DNA from 4 places in the Bradyrhizobium sp. CCBAU 53421 genome. Region 3 is predicted to be linked to each of the others. Evidence: predicted binding sites of a transcription regulator. Region 3 holds the regulator's gene; each other region holds the start of a gene.

Region 1 (4,363 bases), 2.7 Mb from region 3:
GCGATCGGCGACGACACGCTGCAACGGCAAGCGACGGGCAGGGTGGTGCCTGACTCCTTCACCCACGGCTCCGCCGCGCAGCGCAAGCAATGGTTCATGACCGGCTACCAGCAGGGCACCGTGCAGGCCTGCAACACGTTCGGTGGCGGCTAACCGCGTTGATTGATCGCCGGGGCGTAGCCGCAGTTCTCGGTTCACCTCTCCCGCTTGCGGGGGAGGTCGCATCGCATCGAAGATGCGATGCGGGTGGGGGCTCTCTCCACTATATGACTTGCGGTGACACCCCCACCCCAACCCTCCCCCGCAAGCGGGAGAGGGAGTGAGAGAGCAGGCCATGTCTTCGATCGACGAATCCAAAGCCTTCATCCCGCTCAACATCGCGGTGCTGACGATTTCCGACACCCGCTCGCTGGCGGATGACAAGTCGGGCACCACGCTGGCCGACCGTCTCACCGCGGCCGGCCACAAGCTCGCGGCGCGCGAGATCGTCACCGACGATGTCGAGGCGATCCGCGCCGTGATCCGGCGCTGGATCGCGGACCCCGGCGTCGATGCAGTCATCACCACCGGCGGCACAGGCTTTACCGGCCGCGACGTGACGCCGGAGGCGGTCGAGCCGCTGTTCGAGAAGCGGATGGACGGCTTTTCGATCGCCTTCCACATGCTGAGCCACGCCAAGATCGGGGCCTCGACGATCCAGAGCCGCGCCACCGCCGGCGTTGCCGGCGCGACCTTCATTTTCTGCCTGCCCGGTTCGCCCGGCGCCTGCCGCGACGGCTGGGACGGCATCCTGGCCGCGCAGCTCGACTACCGCACGCGGCCATGCAATTTCGTCGAGATCATGCCGCGGCTCGACGAGCACCTGCGCCGCCCGAAGGCGAAAGGGTCGAGCGCGTAGGTCGCTCCATCCGGGCTACGCGTTCTCCCACGTCATTCCGGGCTCGCGCTAGGCGCGCCCTCAGGCGCGCAATTGCGCGTCGGGGAATGACGAGTGCAGATTGATCAACTGCCGCCGCAGATCACCTTGACCAGACCGCGCCACAGCGCCCGAACGGCGTCGCGATACGCCTCGGCCCGCAGGGCGTGGGCCCTGCGCGTGTAGAATGTGATCAGCTCAGCCGTCACGCGCCGCGCGTCCTCGCGGCGCTGCGGCTTCACAGCTCAAGCTCCCAGGTCTCGCCGACCAGATCGACGCCAAAGCTGTGGTGCTTCTCTTCCTTCACCCGCTGGAAGCCGGCGCGGGCGTAGATGCCGCGTGCGGCGAGCAGGATGCTCTGGGTCCACAGCGTCATCTTCTTGTAGCCCTTCTCGCGCGCGGCGCGGATGCATTGCTCCACCAGGGCGCGGCCGACGCCGAGCCCGCGCGCTTTCTCCTCGACCAGCAACAGCCGCAGCTTCGCGACACCGTCGCCGCCGTTGACAAGGAAGATCGAACCGACCGGCTCGCCGTCGACCTCGGCGATCCAGCAATGCTCGCGGACCGGATCGAACGATCTGAGAAATTGCGCGCAGATCTCCGCCACCAATGCCTCGTAGCTGATGTCCCAGCCATATTCCTCGGCATAGGCCTGTCCCTGTCGCGAGACCACCCAGCCCATGTCACCGACACGGTGGCTGCGCAGCAGGAAGCTGGTGGGTTTCTGCATCGTCGGCTCCAACGCTTGTTCGATCGTACTCATCGCTCGCACCACCGCCGCGCGGCGGTTGCCGTCGATCTGCTTCAACAGTGTGGCGACCTCCTCGCGCGAACGGCTTTCGAGGTCGGTCGACGCGGCGCGGCCCTTGGCGGTCAGCGCCACCTCGTTGACACGCTTGTCGGTCTTCGACGGCTTGCGCGTCACGATCTGGCGGCGCTGCAGCGCTTGTAGCGTGCGGCTGACAAAGCCGGCGTCGAGGTCGAGGTCGCGCACCAGGTCGGTCGCGGTGCAGTGATCGCGATGCGCGAGCTCGTAGATGATCCGCGCTTCCTGCAGCGTGAACGGCGAGTGCAGCAGCTTCGGCTCGATGATGCCGAGCTTGCGGGTATAGAACCGGCTGAAGCCGCGGACCGCGGCAACCTGGCTGTCGAGGGTGGCATCCGAGATGTTTGATTTCATCAAATATATTATTTGACGGAATCAAATAAATGGCAAGGGCTTTTGTCGCGCGTTCTCACCCGCGTCCTTCAGGCGAGCCGTGGGATTGCTGGAAAACGCGCTAAGCGACCATGATCCGGCTGCGCAGCATGGTGCGCGAGGAGCGGCCGAGCCGGCGTAGCAGGCGCGCCTCGGAGCGGCGTGCGTCCGGCCGGTAGCCGCCGATCCGCTCGTAGTGCTCGCGGGCGATCAGCAGGCCCTGTTCGGCCGAGGGCCCGGTGATCATCCGGGCGACGAATTTGAGGCCGTCGCGCAGGCCGGGGTCGGTGTAGGGCGCGCGGGCGTAGCGGAAGATGCCGGCGCGGTCCTTGCCGCTTGCCGCCACCATCTGGATGAACTGGGTGGTCTCCTCGATCCAGCCGGCATCGAGCACCGCGCCCGGATGCAGGAACATCAGCCAGGGCGAACGCGCCTGCCGTGCGCCCGCCGCCAGCGCTGCGGCGCGCGTGCCCTCGAAGCGCAGGAAGCCGCAGCCGGCGACGTCGGCAACGCGCTCCATCACGTCGCTGTCGGTACGGTCGACCAGCAGCACCTCGCGGATGACACCGGCGGCCGCGCCCGGCACCAGCGCCGCCAATGTTGCGACCGCGGTGCGCTCGATCCCGTCGGTTGGAATGATCACGCTCAACATGATTTGAGGCTTCGGTGGCTCAAACGGTTCGAGAAACTCCGGCCGTGTTATCACCTTGTCATATTCAAAGCAGCCTGTTCGCCTGCGGAATTTTGCAGCAAGGTTCTGTGGAATTTCTCCGCTCGTGTTCTTGATTTGTTCTAGCGCTGTGCTAGCTTCAGAGCATGAGCCGAGCATCCTCTCATGCCCTCAAGCACCCGCCGGTAACGGCGCCCTCCGATAACCCGGCGGGTGCACCTTCACCTGTTCCTGCCCCATTTCCCGAGCTTGCGGTCGCGATCGAGCGCCAGCGGCGGCGCGGCCGCGGTGCGCAGTCCAACGCCAGCGGCCGCTACGAGGCCGAGGCCCGGGTCGCCTTCGACGACGGCTGGCAGAGCCTCGAAGACCTGCCGCCGTTCACGACCAGCGTCGCGCTCGACACCTCGCGCAAGGTGATCACCCGCAACGAGTCGCCCGACATCGGCTTCGACCGCTCGATCAACCCCTATCGCGGCTGCGAGCATGGCTGTGTCTATTGCTTCGCGCGGCCGACCCACGCCTATCTCGGGCTGTCTCCCGGGCTCGATTTCGAGTCGAAACTGTTCGCCAAGCCCGATGCGCCCGCGCTGCTCGAGAAGGAGCTGGCGGCGCCCGATTACGAGGCGCGGATGATCGCGATCGGCACCAACACCGATCCCTACCAGCCGATCGAGCGCGACCGGAAGATCATGCGCGGCATCCTCGAGGTGCTGGAGCGCGCCGGGCATCCGGTCGGCATCGTGACCAAGTCGGCGCTGGTGACCCGCGACATCGACATCCTGGCGCGGATGGCCAAGCGCAATCTTGCCAAGGTCGCGCTCTCGGTGACGACGCTCGATCCGAAGCTTGCCCGCACCATGGAGCCGCGCGCCTCGACGCCGCCGAAGCGGCTCGAGGCGATCAAGCGGCTGGCGGAGGCCGGCATCCCGACCACGGTGATGGTCGCGCCGGTGATCCCGGCGCTGAACGATTCCGAGATCGAGCGCATCCTCGATGCCGCAGCCCATGCCGGCGCCAGGGAGGCGAGCTACGTGCTGCTGCGGCTGCCGCTCGAGGTCCGCGACCTGTTCCGCGAATGGCTGATGGCGAACTATCCCGACCGCTACCGCCACGTCTTCACGCTGATCCGCGACATGCGTGGCGGCCGCGACTACGATTCGCAATGGGGCACGCGGATGAAGGGCACCGGCCCGATGGCCTGGATGATCGGCCGTCGCTTCGAGATCGCCTGCGAGAAGCTCGGGCTCAACAAGCGGCGCACCAAGCTGACCACCGATCACTTCGCCAAGCCGAAGCGCAGCGGACAGCAGCTCAGTTTGTTCTAGGTGAGATGGCGTAGCCCGGATGGAGCGAAGCGAAATCCGGGATCTTGTGCCGGCGGTGAGACTTTCCCGGATTACGCTTCGCTCCATCCGGGCTACGAAGAAGCAAGCTGGCGACAACACCATAAGCAAAGTGAGTGCAACAATGAGTAACGCCCCGACCGCCCGCTTCACCGTCCTCACGCTCGGCGTCAGCGACATGCGCGCCAGCATCGCTTTCTATGAGTCCCTCGGCTTCACCAGGAAGATGCGCGCGA
Region 2 (4,363 bases), 1.0 Mb from region 3:
TGAGAGTTTTGGGCGCAGTTGCGGTTGCAGTGCTGCTGTCGGCACCGGCCTATGCGCAAATGCCGAACGTCAATCTGATGCCTGAGGTCAAGACCAAGACCCAGGAAGAGAAGGATCGGGATGCGGTCAACGACCGGGCCTACAAGGACTCGCTGAGCAAGATTCCGGACGCCAAGGGATCGGCCGATCCCTGGGGCGCGGTGCGCAGCGATGCGCCGAAGGCGGCGGCCCACCCGCCGGCCAAGCCGAAGACCAAGACCGGGAGCTCCGCACAGCCCGGAAGCTCAGCGCCGCGCAGCCAGTAAGCCCGTTCGGGCCGGTTTCCCGCAGACTCGGATTCTCCCGGCGCAGCCCCTATATTGGGGGCGTCGTCAGTTTGAGCGTTTCGAGCGAAGAGAGCGCTTCCGATTCAATCGAAACGGGGCTCTATTCCGGAGTTGCGGCAATGGTGTTTCGTCCGCGCGATCTCGCCAGCCGGATGGCCGAGCGGCGCAAGCCGGATGACGGCTATCTGCGCGAGACCTTCAGCCTGCCGCGCGATCAGGCCCGCCTGCGGGCGCGCGACTTTCTCAAGCGCTACCCGAAGGCCGCCTATATGAGCGCCGTCGAGAGCTGGCGCGAGCTGCCCGGCGGCGACATCGAGTTCACGATGCGGCGGCTGGCAAGCGCGGACTGAAGCTCGCCGCGGCTCAGTCCCGATCGTTGTGTCCGCGGCTCCGTCCCAGCCCGAGATTGTTCAGCTCGCGGTCGATCCGCAGCTGCACGCGGCGGATCGCCAACAGGTCGAGCTTTGCTTCGGTCTTGCCCGTGAAGACCCGATCGCCGATCTGGAAACGCCATTTCCAGACGCCGGCCATGAGCTGCGTGACGCTGAATTCGACGCCCTTGTGAATCATCTGGAGCGGTTCCGCGAATGAAAGGCGGTCGTCGATATTTAAATCAAAGGTTGTACTAATGATTAACACCCGTCAAAGGATGAATTGAACCGTCGCGCCCGTTCGGACGTCGTTGTGGATCCCAAAGTGGATCCGTTCGCCGGCGACGTCGCCTGATCCCGCGGCGCGCAATCGGTGCGCTGGCCGGACAAGCCAATGTTACGAACACTGGCGGAACCCGAGTCTTCCCGTAAACGCTACGTAGTTTTTTGAAACGTCAGGAGGGGTACCAAGGTAGTATGCAGATTGTGCCAGTCATGATCCGGCATCATCAAATCCTTCGGTAACCCATTGAATGTCCGACGCTGTCGGGACGAAGGCGGAACCTTTTGCGCGCGGAACTTTGTTCTGGCCCGGAGAACTACGGATCGCGCCGAGCGCACGGCTCAAACGCTGCGATGATGACCCCGTCATCCGCCCGGTTTCATTCGAGCCGGTGCCCGACAGCACAACGCCGCCCGCTTGAAATGCTTGCGGACGGCGTTGGCCCTAGCCCCAGGATGGTGTGCAAAATCCTGTAGATGGAAGCCTATACAATCTGTGCCACGGGACATGTCCCAAATTGGCTATCACGGCGATCAATCCGGACCGTGTTGCCGCCGTGCTTCACCGATGGCGCTAATTCGGACACTCGGTCTGCTGGATTAGGACATTTGCCGTTTCTCCGTTTGATGCCAGATGTGTCTGTGGGGCCAGCGCCAATGCGGAGTTCCGGCGACGGCGATTCAAATATGTCGGTTTTGTGGGCGAAGTGCCGACCAAGTGACGCACTGTCCAAGGTCCGGACCTGCTCATCTGCGACATTTGCGTGGACGCCTGCATCGACACGTTAGCAGTCAAGGACCACGGCTGGCGTGAATGCCAGATCGACTATCTTTTGAGGCTTCGGCAGCGAGCACCCACAGCCGGGAATTAGGACACCCCGCGCGTTAAGCATTCGGACGGTTTGTTTACCTTTGCTTAATCAAGTTAATTGACTGGCTCACGCTTTGATCCGATCATCGCCTCACTGGGCAGGGCGGTTTCATTAAGGACAATTTTTTAAGGCCCAGAGGGCCAGCCCGATTACCGATAGCGGCGGCTCGGTGACAGCAATGAGAGCGGCCCCAGCATTGCCCTCCAAGGGTGCTGGGGCCGTTTTTTCGGGAATGAGTGGCAATCCGCGCGGAGACGCACGCAGGTAGGAACGAGGCGTGTCCGCTGGCGGTTATCTCTACGTCTGGCGTTCCCGTCGGGTACGTCGGATGACGTATGTTGACTCGGCCCCGGCTTGTGCCCACTCGCTGGGGCCGTTTCTTTGGGGAAAGAAAAAAGCCCGGCTCGCGCCGGGGAACGCTCGACCTCACCACTCAAGAGCAGGCGGACGAGGTCATCAAGATGCTCAGCGCAATGAAGGTTTTTCTCGAGCCGAAGGATGAGGCCGCCAACTGAGGCGGCCTTACTTGCGCACTAGGTTTTCGTCGGCGCGGGCACGTTCCGCAGCTTGGTCAGCCAGTCGGTCATACTCAACGGCAATGCGCAGCATTCGTTGCCTTGACTCCTCATCCCACATTCGTTCGGCTTTGGTGCGGGTTTCTTCGGCCCGCTCTCGCCAGTGTCTCGGGTCGTTGAGATATGAGTCGCCCATCTTCCTCACTCCCGCTATCGCGTTGATAATCAGGAACGAGGGAGCACGGTTCCCGTCATCACATAGGATGGTTAGGCCAGCGCCGAAAATTCAAACTGAGGCATTACCTAAAAGACACAGGCACTCACCACCGTGACGAGTGCCATCGCGCTAAAGATTGCGACGCCAAGACAGATACGCGCGGCCGTCGAATAGGAATCGATTTGTGGCTGGTTGATCATGGCGCATAGCCTAGATCGGCACCCGCAAACCTGGAGATGTCAGCCATTCCGTGAGGCTGGCCGTTATCTCGTCTTGCCGGGCCTTCCTGAGCACAGCCTCTTTCTTGGCCGACGGGGGAAGTGTCTTGGCCTGCGAGCGCAGGCGCATGGCCTCGTCGGCCAGACGTTCTTCTAGTGATTGCGTGTGCTTGAAACGACGCCGCCGCTGCATGGCGTTGCTCCCTGCTAGTGTTTAGGCGGGAGCGCTTCGTTGCGATCTCACCGATAAATACCCAAGACCGTGCGGTGATGGTCCGTTAACGAATCGAAAGGTGCGCAGTTCCTAGCTCTCACCGGAACTCCGTTCACTCACGGAGAACCCCGGGATTGGATCTAAATCCTTTGATCTAGATCAGGGGCAAGAACAGATGGCGTCCAATGGAATTTGATGGGGCCAGAACATCCGATGATCCTCTCGGTAGTCTTACTGAGAACAGCGGCTGACCCTTGGTTGAGACGGGGTTAAGTTCAAACTAGGCCACTCGAATTTCCAAAGTAGGCCACTGGGGGATGGAAACAGGCCATTACCCCCACGTCGGAAAGAACATATTGCGAACATAGAACAAACGTGGTACGAGTTTCCTATCAACAACGCATTCCTTCCGACCTCATCGCGTTTGTCCCGCTAGCGAATCCCCTCCAAAAGGAGCACATCCCAAATGTCCGCCACTGCACTGCGTATCGTCGAAGGATCCTCCATGGACAAGTCCAAGGCCCTCTCAGCCGCGCTCTCCCAGATCGAGCGCCAGTTCGGCAAGGGCTCGGTGATGAAGCTCGGCAAGAACGACCGTTCGATGGATGTCGAGACGGTGTCGTCGGGGTCGCTCGGGCTCGACATCGCGCTCGGCGTCGGCGGCCTGCCGAAGGGACGCATCGTCGAGATCTACGGGCCGGAATCGTCGGGCAAGACCACGCTGGCGTTGCACACGGTGGCGGAGGGCCAGAAGAAGGGCGGCATCTGCGCCTTCATCGACGCCGAACATGCGCTCGATCCGGTCTATGCGCGCAAGCTCGGCGTCAACATCGACGAGCTCCTGATCTCGCAGCCGGACACCGGCGAGCAGGCGCTGGAAATCTGCGACACGCTGGTGCGCTCCGGTGCGGTCGACGTGCTGGTGGTCGACTCGGTCGCGGCGCTGGTGCCGAAGGCCGAGCTCGAGGGCGAGATGGGCGATGCGCTGCCGGGCCTGCAGGCGCGCCTGATGAGCCAGGCGCTGCGCAAGCTCACCGCCTCGATCAACAAGTCGAACACGATGGTGATCTTCATCAACCAGATCCGCATGAAGATCGGCGTGATGTACGGTTCGCCGGAAACCACCACCGGCGGCAATGCGCTGAAATTCTATGCCTCGGTCCGCCTCGACATCCGCCGTATCGGCGCGATCAAGGAGCGCGACGAGGTGGTCGGCAACACCACCCGCGTCAAGGTGGTGAAGAACAAGCTGGCGCCGCCCTTCAAGCAGGTCGAGTTCGACATCATGTACGGCGAGGGCGTCTCCAAGATGGGCGAGATCCTCGACCTCGGCGTCAAGGCCGGCCTC
Region 3 (4,363 bases):
CGCCCGGCCGGTGTCGACTTCCGTGAGGGCGACGTGCTGCTCGCCGCCGGCAGCCGCCTCTCCGACCGCGCGCTGTCGCTTGCGGCCGCCATGAACTATGCGGAGCTCGCGGTGCGCCGCCGCCCGAAGGTCGCGGTGCTGGCGACCGGCGACGAGCTGGTGATGCCGGGCTCGCAGCCCGGCCCCGGCCAGATCGTCTATTCCAACGGCTACGCGCTGCGGGCGCTGGCCCGCGCCGAGGGCGCCGAGACCGTCGATCTCGGGATTGCCGCCGACACGGTGGACGCCACCACCGCAGGCATCCGCCGGGCGCGGGAAACCGGCGCCGACATCCTGATCACGACCGGCGGCGCCTCGGTCGGCGACCACGACCTGGTCAAGCAGTCGCTGGAGGCCGAAGGCGTCGATATGGCGTTCTGGCGGATCGCGATGCGGCCCGGCAAGCCGATGATGCATGGCCGGTTAGGGGCGCTGCGGGTGATCGGCCTGCCCGGCAATCCGGTGTCGTCCTATGTCTGCGCCTTCCTGTTTCTGGTGCCGTTGATTCGGGCGCTGAGCGGCCGAAAAATGATTCATCATCGCCGCGCGAGCGCCCTGCTCGGCCGCGACCTCGCTGCCAACGACCAGCGCGAGGACTATCTGCGCGCGCGTCTCGAGACGCGCGAGGACGGCACGCTGATCGCAACGCCTGTGATGCAGCAGGACTCGTCGCTGCTCGGGAATCTCGCTGCGGCACGGGCACTTCTCGTGCGTCCGCCGTTTGCGCCGGCCGCTGTTCAAGGCAGCGAATGCGAGATCCTGACGCTGCCCGAATGAGACTTTCGCGGCTCGCCGATTGCGCGTTGCAGAACGCGTTCACCTGAAATTAAGTGGTTGCGGAACACATATCGAACATATAGTGTCCGTTCATGATTTGTTTCGAGTACTGGTGTCTACAAACGGGAGACCACCAGGGAGCGCTTGCAACGAGCACCGCGCTCCTGAGGTCAGCCCCGCCTGCGGGTCCCACCTGAAGAGTCTCGGAATCGAACGACGCTATCAACCGGGGGAATACTCGAGATGCTCACGCGCAAACAGTACGAACTTCTGCGTTTCATCAACGAACGTCTGAAAGAGGCCGGCGTGCCGCCCTCCTTCGACGAGATGAAGGATGCGCTCGACCTGCGCTCGAAGTCCGGTATCCACCGCCTGATCACTGCGCTGGAAGAGCGCGGCTTCATCCGCCGCCTGCCCAACCGCGCCCGCGCTATCGAAGTCATCAAGCTGCCCGAGCTGTCGGCCGGCGGCAGCAACGGCCGCCGCGGCTTCACGCCGAGCGTCATCGAAGGCACCCTCGGCAAGCGCACCAGCACGCCGCCGATTGCCGAGGACGACGGCAACCGTCCGGTCGCGGTCCCCGTGATGGGCCGGATCGCCGCCGGTACGCCGATCGAGGCGCTGCAGACCCGCAGCCACACCATCAGCGTACCACCCGACATGCTCGGCGCCGGCGAGCATTATGCGCTGGAAGTGCGCGGCGACTCGATGGTCGATGCCGGCATCCTCGACGGCGACATGGCGCTGATCCAGCGCAACGACGTCGCCAACACCGGCGACATCGTGGTGGCGCTGATCGACGAGGAGGAAGCCACCCTGAAGCGCTTTCGCCGCCGCGGTGCATCGATCGCGCTGGAGCCGGCCAACACCGCCTATGAGGTGCGCATCCTGCCGCCGAACCGGGTCCGCATCCAGGGCAAGCTGATCGGCCTCTATCGCAAATACTGATTTCAAATACTTGCGGCGGCGAGGAACGAGCAACACATCGGAATCGTTCCTTGATAGATGGCGTAACGTGCCGCCTGCCCGATGCGCTCCGATACCTCCCACGCAGCGTCGCGTGTTTGTGATCGGGGCGTTCGTCGAGCAGTCGTACAATCGCCCAGAAACGAGGAGACACTCGTTCGTTATCGTCCACTCTGGTAGAGGCCCTATGCCTCAAGGAGAGGCACGGGTCGCTACCCTCGAACAGAGGAGCCATCCGATGTGTGACTATAGTCTGCACGCCGTGGCGTCGCGCCCCGCCATTGTTGGAGAGACGCTGATCACCACGACTTTCCGCGGCACGTCGACCCGCGGCTTTGCTTCGGAGAATGATCCCACGGTCGCGGTCTGCATGCTGCCGGGCACCGAGCTCGCTTTCGCCGAGAACGTTCGCTACGACAGCCGCTGGATCTGGACCAAGACGATGAACTTCCGCGTCGGCGTGTTCAACGAAGTCGAGCCCGACGTTCCCGATCGCCATCACGACGCGGTCGAATTCCCCGACGGCAGCCATGTGCTGGTGACCCAATTGGTCGAGGGACAACGCGTCAGCGTGCTGCAACTGCCGGCACTGCATCCGCCGGTCGAGCAGAAGCCGAAGGTTGTGGAGCGGCGGCCCTCCGCATTTGCGTCGCTGTTTTTGGGTTGAGCGCATCGTCGCCGCGGAATGAGCGATCCGGCGGCGGGTGACCTTGAGCGATTTCGAGCGACCCCGGACGCCGGGTTCCGGGGCGCGGCAGGAGATTTGCGTCGGCGGCCGGCTTGGCGCATCATTGGGCACGGAGGACGTGCACTCACGGAAACCTGCTCAACGGAAACCTGCTCAGTGGTCGACAAGGTCACATGGCAAAAGGCTGGACGCGTCACGGAGCCGGGCCGCTACATGTTCCGGTTCGGCTGGCTGACCGTGACGGCTGATGACCTGAAGGTCTGGGAGCAATTCCCGGAGGCTTCCTTCACCCTCGTCAAGAAGCCCGATGCCGGCCCCGACTCCGACGAGTTCCATCTCGGCCTGTTCGAGCTGCCGACCGGACCCTCACCCGACAACGGCTAATCCTCGCCCTGCAGATCGGTCTCGGCCGGCGTCGCATCCACGGCGGGCCGTGGCGCGGCAGCCGGCGCGCGCAGCGTGGTCTCGCTCTCGCCATCACCGGGCACCGCCGGCGACCACGGCCGGTCGATCCCGCCGGGCTTGACCGCATCGACGGCGTAGCCGTCCCTGATACGCCGGAGCACCAGCGCGCCGTGGCGCCGCAACCGCTCGGCGTCGATCACCGAGGCCGCGCAATCCTTCGGCGCCGGCCGCGCCGTCACGATCAGCGCCGCGCGCTCGCAATCATCAGCCAGCGCCTCGGGCCGGCTCACCAGCGCGACGAAGGCGCCGCCGGGCCCCTGCGTCACGCAGCCGCCCGGATCGCAGGAAACACCCTCGGCGAGCGAGGCGTCCATAGCGGTCCTCGCATCGGCGTCCGCCGCCAGCCACTCCTTGATGAGGAAGGCGTCCTTGGCGCTGTGCATCAGATGCAGCCGGCCGTCGCCGCCCCGCACCGCGACATTGCGGCCGTCGGCGGAGACCAGCACGTCCGGCTGTGGCACCCGCACCGCCCAGACCGAAGCCGCCACCAGCAGCACCGCCCCCGACCAACGCAGCGGCGTGCGCAACAGCCCGAGCAGGATCAGGCCGGCGCTGGCCATGATCATCGGCCCGGCCCCAAACGCCGCCATCCGGCCGACCGCGCCGGGGAGCGCGGCGACCCATTGCGTCACCAGGATCATCCAGTCGATGCCAAACCCCATGATCGCCCAGAACACGCCGTCGAAGCCGAACGGCATCGCAAGCAGCCCGAGCAGGCCGGCCGGCATCACGACCGCCGAGACCACCGGCATCGCTGCGAGGTTGGCCAGCAGCCCGTAGGGCGTCACGCGATGGAAATGGAACGCGGCGTAGGGCGTGGTCGCGAGCCCAGCCACCAGCGAGGCCAGCATCAGCATGGTGAGCTCGCGCCCGCCCCACAGAGCGACCCGCGCGGTGGCGGAATGGTCGGGCGACGCCAGCAGGTTCGGCAGCCCGATCTGCACCAGTGCCACCAGCCCGAGCGTCGCGGCAAACGACATTTGGAAGCTCGGATGCACCAGCGATTCCGGCGCGATCGCGAGCACGATCAGCGCCGCCACCGCCAGCGTGCGGAAGGTGATCGCGCGGCGATCGACGATCACGGCGATCAGCACCACGGCCGTCATGAAGAACGATCGCTGGGTCGCAACCTCCGCCCCCGACAGCAGCAGATAGAACGCCGCCGCGACCAGCGCGGCCGCCGCCGCCCATTTCTTGATCGGGTGTCCGGCCGTCAGCGCCGGAAACAGCGCAAGCAGCGCGCGGATCGTGAAGAACACGACGCCGGCGACCACGGCCATGTGGTAGCCGGAGATCGACAGCACATGGCCGAGCCCCGAGATGAACATCGCGTCGTTGACCGGCGTCGTGATCGCATCGCGCCGCCCGGTGAGCAGCGCCGTCGCGATCGCGCGCTGATCGCCGTCCAGCGTGGTGCGGATGCGCGCG
Region 4 (4,363 bases), 1.2 Mb from region 3:
ATGTGTCAGGCCTATCCGGCGATGTCTCGACGGTGATGCTCGGCGACTCGCTGGTCGAGGCGTGGCCGAAGGAATTGTCCGCCTCGCTCGGCACCGGGCCGGTGGCCAATCTCGGCGTCGGACGCGACAGGATTCAGAACACGCTCTGGTTCATCGAACACGAACGCGAGCGGCTGCGGAAAATCAAGCCGAAATCCATCATCGTGCTGGTTGGAACCAACAACATCTATCTGGACAAGCCGTGCGGCGTGATGGAGTCCTATCAAAAGCTGTTCGGGGAGATCAGATCGCTTTGGCCGAACGGCAAGATCTTCTCCATTCAGATTCTGCCGCGAGGCGAGCAGATGAAGGGGGCAGCCGAGAACATCGGATCGGTCAATGCCGAGCTCAGCAGAAGAAGCCGGGAACTCGGAATCAGAACGATCGACGCCTCCAACATCGCGTGCGGACGAACGACGCCGTGCGCCAATTACAAGAGCGACCTCCTGCACCTGACGCCATCCGGATATGAGGCCCTGACCAGGATCGCCAGGGACGGAATCGGATCATCATAGGCGTTCAACGAAGCTGCGCGGCAACGCGGAAGGGCGCCTCTCCTTTCGTGAACCCCTGCGTGCGGGCGCATCGATCGTCGTTTCCACAAATCAGGTCGGAGCCGAGACCCGATTGCCCGCGCGGCTCAGGTCAGCATCGCGATGATCGATTGCAGCTGATCGGATGCCGTGGTCACGAGCCCGTCGAACGACGTCTGGCCGTGCGCCGCCGCCCGCAAGATGGCTTCGGCAACGGCCGCCTTGAGACCGAATACGGATTGGTCGGGCGGCACGCTTGCCATCACGGTGTCCAACGCATCGCGCATCGTCTGGATCAGTTCGGAGCTGAACTTCATGGCTGTCCTCCGCATGCTCAGGATAGACCGCGTGCGCCAAGCCACCACTCACAAGCCCGCGATTCCGGATTGCCGTTTCTTAATGCAATGACAAGCCGGTGAACCGGCGAAGAGTTAGAGGTCCTTCTCGGCCAATTTGCGGAAGTCGTCGGGCACCGAACGAACAACCTCCAGCGCTGCCGAACCATATCCGATCGCATCCCAGCCGAAGCGATCGCGGACCTTGTCGATGGCACAGTCCGCCGCCCAGCGCGCCATCCCGATCGGACTACCGGGGCGAAGCGCCTGATCGGCCAGCCCGAGCGGGAGCTCGAGCGCGAGATCCCAATGCTCCTCGAGATGCGACACCGAGATCGCCAGCAGCGAAATGAACTTCTCGCTCGGGTGGTCAGCAAGCGTGGCGCGCACCAGATTCTCGGCGAGCCGGGCGAGGATCACCGTCGTGCACACGGGCGCATCGAGCGTCATCGAGCGCGTCACCGATTTCAGATCGGCGAAGCGAACGCGCACCGTCACGGTTCGTCCAGGTCGGGATTTCGCCCGAAGCCGCGTGGCGACGCGGTCGGCGAGATGAAGCAGCGTCGGCCGGATCACTTGCTCGATCGCGGGCTTTCGGCCAAGCGCCGATTGAGCTCCGGCCGATCCCGCGCGCCGATGCGGCGTGAGTTGTCGCGGATCGCGATTCCAGGCCAGCGCCGCGAGCTTCTCGCCCGCCGCCGGGCCGAGCAACCGCGTCAGCGACCGCTCCGACAATCCAGCGAGTTGACCGATCGTCGCGACGCCGATCGCCTCCAGCCGTGTCTTGGTGACCGGCCCTACTCCCCACATCAACTCAACCGGCAGTTCGTGCAGGAAGGCGAGCTCGGCGTCGGGATCGACGACGACAAGTCCGTCGGGCTTTGCGACCTGCGAGGCGATCTTCGCCAGATGCTTGGTGCGGGCGACGCCCACCGAGATCGCAAGGCCGAGCTCCGTGCGCACGCGCCGCCGGATTGCCGCGGCTATATCGGCGGGCGGTCCGAACAGATGCGTGCAGCCGGCAACGTCGGCAAACGCCTCGTCGATCGAGATGCGCTCGACCAGCGGCGTGAAATCGCCGATCACCTCGATGGCCGCGTCACCCAGCCGTTGGTAATCGCTGAAATGGCCGCCGACGAAAATCAGTTGCGGGCAGAGCCGGCGAGCTTCCCGTCCCGACATGCCGCCGTACACCCCGAAGGCCTTGGCCTCATAGGACGCGGCAAGCACGACCCCGCCTCCGACGGCAATCGGCTTGCCTCGCAGCGACGGCTCGAGCAGTTGCTCGACCGACGCGTAAAACGCGTCCAGATCCGCGTGAAGGATGGTGGCTGCGGCGGCCATCGCGCCCCGTTCATCCCTGACCTGACCAAAGCTGCTCGTCCCTGGACGCTATAGCAGCACTTAGAACAAAACAAGAACACATTCAGTTCCAGTCGACCAGGAACGGTCGCGGGCGCTGGCGCTCCGCCGGCGAGCGTCGGGCGCACGCTGCCGTGCCGAGCATAGAAGTGGGCGGCCGAGGAATCACCGCAAGGCGGCTGGCAGGTCGCTCGACATCTACAACCGAAGACGAGCATGACGACGCGCAGCTGTCGCATCTAGCGGCACCAGCGCGCCCATGAGCCGGCTTGCTTTGACGGACAGGGGTTTTCAGGTAGACATCATGGAATGACCGACCACTCTCATCAGGTGGACTTCCAGGCTGCGGCCTCCCTTTACAAATGGCCTTCCCTCGGCAACGCCAGGCGAGAGGATCGCGCGCCCTATATGATCGTCAACGCAACGCTCGACCAGTGCATTCGGGACTTCATGGGCAAGCCCGAGAAGACCCGGCATCTCTACGAGATCCGGACCACGTCACAGCCTCCCCTCGTGCCGGATGTACTGTCGCCCGAGCATGTGATCGAGCTCTCCAGGCTTCGCGAGTTTCTCTGAGTCGCGGCAGCGGACGCGATCGTGACGCGTTTCTCCCGCAGTCAGGCTTATCCATCGGTCGTGCGCCGGAAGGCGCATTGTTTGCCTCTGAGGGAGCCGCTACACTTGCCCGGCTCACTGACTGACGGACGTCCGCGCCCGCATGATTGATCCGCTTCGACCTCCTCTCGGGTTCGTGCATCGCCTGCGCGGAAGCGGAGTGGCCGCACGACCGGTTGCCGGGGCATCGAGAGGCGCCATATGAGGTTCAATCTGGCGATCTTGAGCGTGCTGGCCGCCAGACCCGAGCAACGCATCCCGCTTGAAGAGGTCAGCCGCGAGGTCAAGCGCATGATCGCCGCGGGCGATGCGGCCACGAAGGTGAAACGGTCGTCGGAGCTCGGCGATGCCGACGTCTTCCAATCCGGATGGGCTTCGATCAATGAGGCCGGGCTGCAGATCACGGAGACCGGCCTTGCGCTTTGGCGCGAGCTTGAAGCGTCCCGGGTCGAGCAGGAACTCAACGCGCAGGAGCACGGCGAGCGGGAGTTTGTCGAGCGGGAGCTTGGTGAGGAGTCCGGCGAACCACAGGCAGAAAGCCTGGAGAGCGTTGCCGCCGAGCCGCGCGATGCGATCAGCGATGCCGAGATCGAGCGGCCCGGCGCTATCGATCGGCCAATCCCTTTCGTGATGCAGGAGGGCTTCGCCGATCGCACGGCCTGGGGCGCAAGCCGCACGACGCCGGCTCCCGACCTGCCCGCGCCCGCCGCGATCGTCCCCGAACCGGCATTCGGCTCCATTCACGACCCGGACCGAGACGGTTCTCGGCTCTCGCACCTCGTGAAACGCCTCGGCACCAGCCTGCCTGGATTTGCCCGGGCGCGGCGGCGGCGCACCAAGCGCGAAGCACCGGATCGGAAAGCGGTCACCGGCGTCGGAGTGACGGGGCTGGCGATTGCGTGCCTCAGCCTGATCTCGATCGTTGCGTGCGTTGCCGCGGCGATTGCACTCGGCCAGATCACGTCGCTGAAGTCGGACAACGCTGCGCTGCGGCGGGAGCTGGTCCCGCTGAGGGACCGTCTCACACGGCTCGAGCAGGAAGCCGCCAAACGCGAGGCCGCGCAACAGGAGGCGCAGGACAAGCTCGAGGCGGACAAGAGGGCCTCTGATGCCGGCAGCCAGCAGACTGCGCTCAACCTCTCGCGAGAAGAGATTCAGCTGATCAGGGAATACATCAAGGCGGCCCCTTCGGCCGGCAGCGGCAGCCCGCCGATCAACGTCGGCGATCCCGTCACCGGCGGAATGATTCCGTTGCCGTCGCCGCTGACGGAGAAGGTGCCGCGACTGGTCGGTGCGAGATTTGCGATCCGCAACGGCGTGATCGTCATCAGCGCACGAAGCAGCCGCCGCGTCGATGCCGTGTTGATGCCGAACTGAACCCGATCCGGATCAGGACACACGAACCGGAATTGCCCCGCCGGCGTCGAGTTGCCGCGACCTCGTCCAGATCACCGCGATCAATGTGGCGCACATCAACGG

What was found. The regulator LexA, encoded in region 3, represses DNA repair genes until DNA is damaged. The targets are predictions, from matches to a motif close to TGTTCNNNNTGTGTTCNG.
Region 1: a site for LexA is predicted at 2,892-2,909, ahead of XH92_RS10380 (PA0069 family radical SAM protein). Genes of this name have one in related genera too.
Region 2: a site for LexA is predicted at 3,363-3,380, ahead of recA (recombinase RecA). Genes of this name have one in related genera too.
Region 4: a site for LexA is predicted at 2,313-2,330, ahead of dinB (DNA polymerase IV). Genes of this name have one in related genera too.

The regions. Positions count from the first base shown of each region.
Region 1 is NZ_CP030047.1:2,188,361-2,192,723, forward strand. It holds gene XH92_RS10355 (neutral zinc metallopeptidase) at 1-153, shown strand, start outside; gene moaB (molybdenum cofactor biosynthesis protein B) at 335-898, shown strand; gene XH92_RS10365 (RSP_7527 family protein) at 1,003-1,158, opposite strand; gene XH92_RS10370 (helix-turn-helix domain-containing GNAT family N-acetyltransferase) at 1,155-2,096, opposite strand; gene XH92_RS10375 (glycosyl transferase) at 2,197-2,766, opposite strand; gene XH92_RS10380 (PA0069 family radical SAM protein) at 2,931-4,109, shown strand; gene XH92_RS10385 (VOC family protein) at 4,252-4,363, shown strand, end outside.
Region 2 is NZ_CP030047.1:3,866,911-3,871,273, forward strand. It holds gene XH92_RS18235 (hypothetical protein) at 1-305, shown strand, start outside; gene XH92_RS18240 (hypothetical protein) at 446-676, shown strand; gene XH92_RS18245 (hypothetical protein) at 690-896, opposite strand; gene XH92_RS18250 (hypothetical protein) at 2,187-2,366, shown strand; gene XH92_RS18255 (hypothetical protein) at 2,374-2,562, opposite strand; gene XH92_RS18260 (hypothetical protein) at 2,794-2,994, opposite strand; gene recA (recombinase RecA) at 3,482-4,363, shown strand, end outside.
Region 3 is NZ_CP030047.1:4,864,818-4,869,180, reverse strand. It holds gene glp (gephyrin-like molybdotransferase Glp) at 1-816, shown strand, start outside; gene lexA (transcriptional repressor LexA) at 1,060-1,764, shown strand; gene XH92_RS23270 (hypothetical protein) at 2,021-2,449, shown strand; gene XH92_RS23265 (hypothetical protein) at 2,627-2,854, shown strand; gene XH92_RS23260 (ComEC/Rec2 family competence protein) at 2,851-4,363, opposite strand, start outside.
Region 4 is NZ_CP030047.1:6,021,219-6,025,581, forward strand. It holds gene XH92_RS28685 (GDSL-type esterase/lipase family protein) at 1-554, shown strand, start outside; gene XH92_RS28690 (hypothetical protein) at 680-889, opposite strand; gene dinB (DNA polymerase IV) at 1,004-2,251, opposite strand; gene XH92_RS28700 (hypothetical protein) at 2,579-2,845, shown strand; gene XH92_RS28705 (hypothetical protein) at 3,086-4,261, shown strand; gene XH92_RS28710 (glycosyltransferase family 87 protein) at 4,274-4,363, opposite strand, start outside.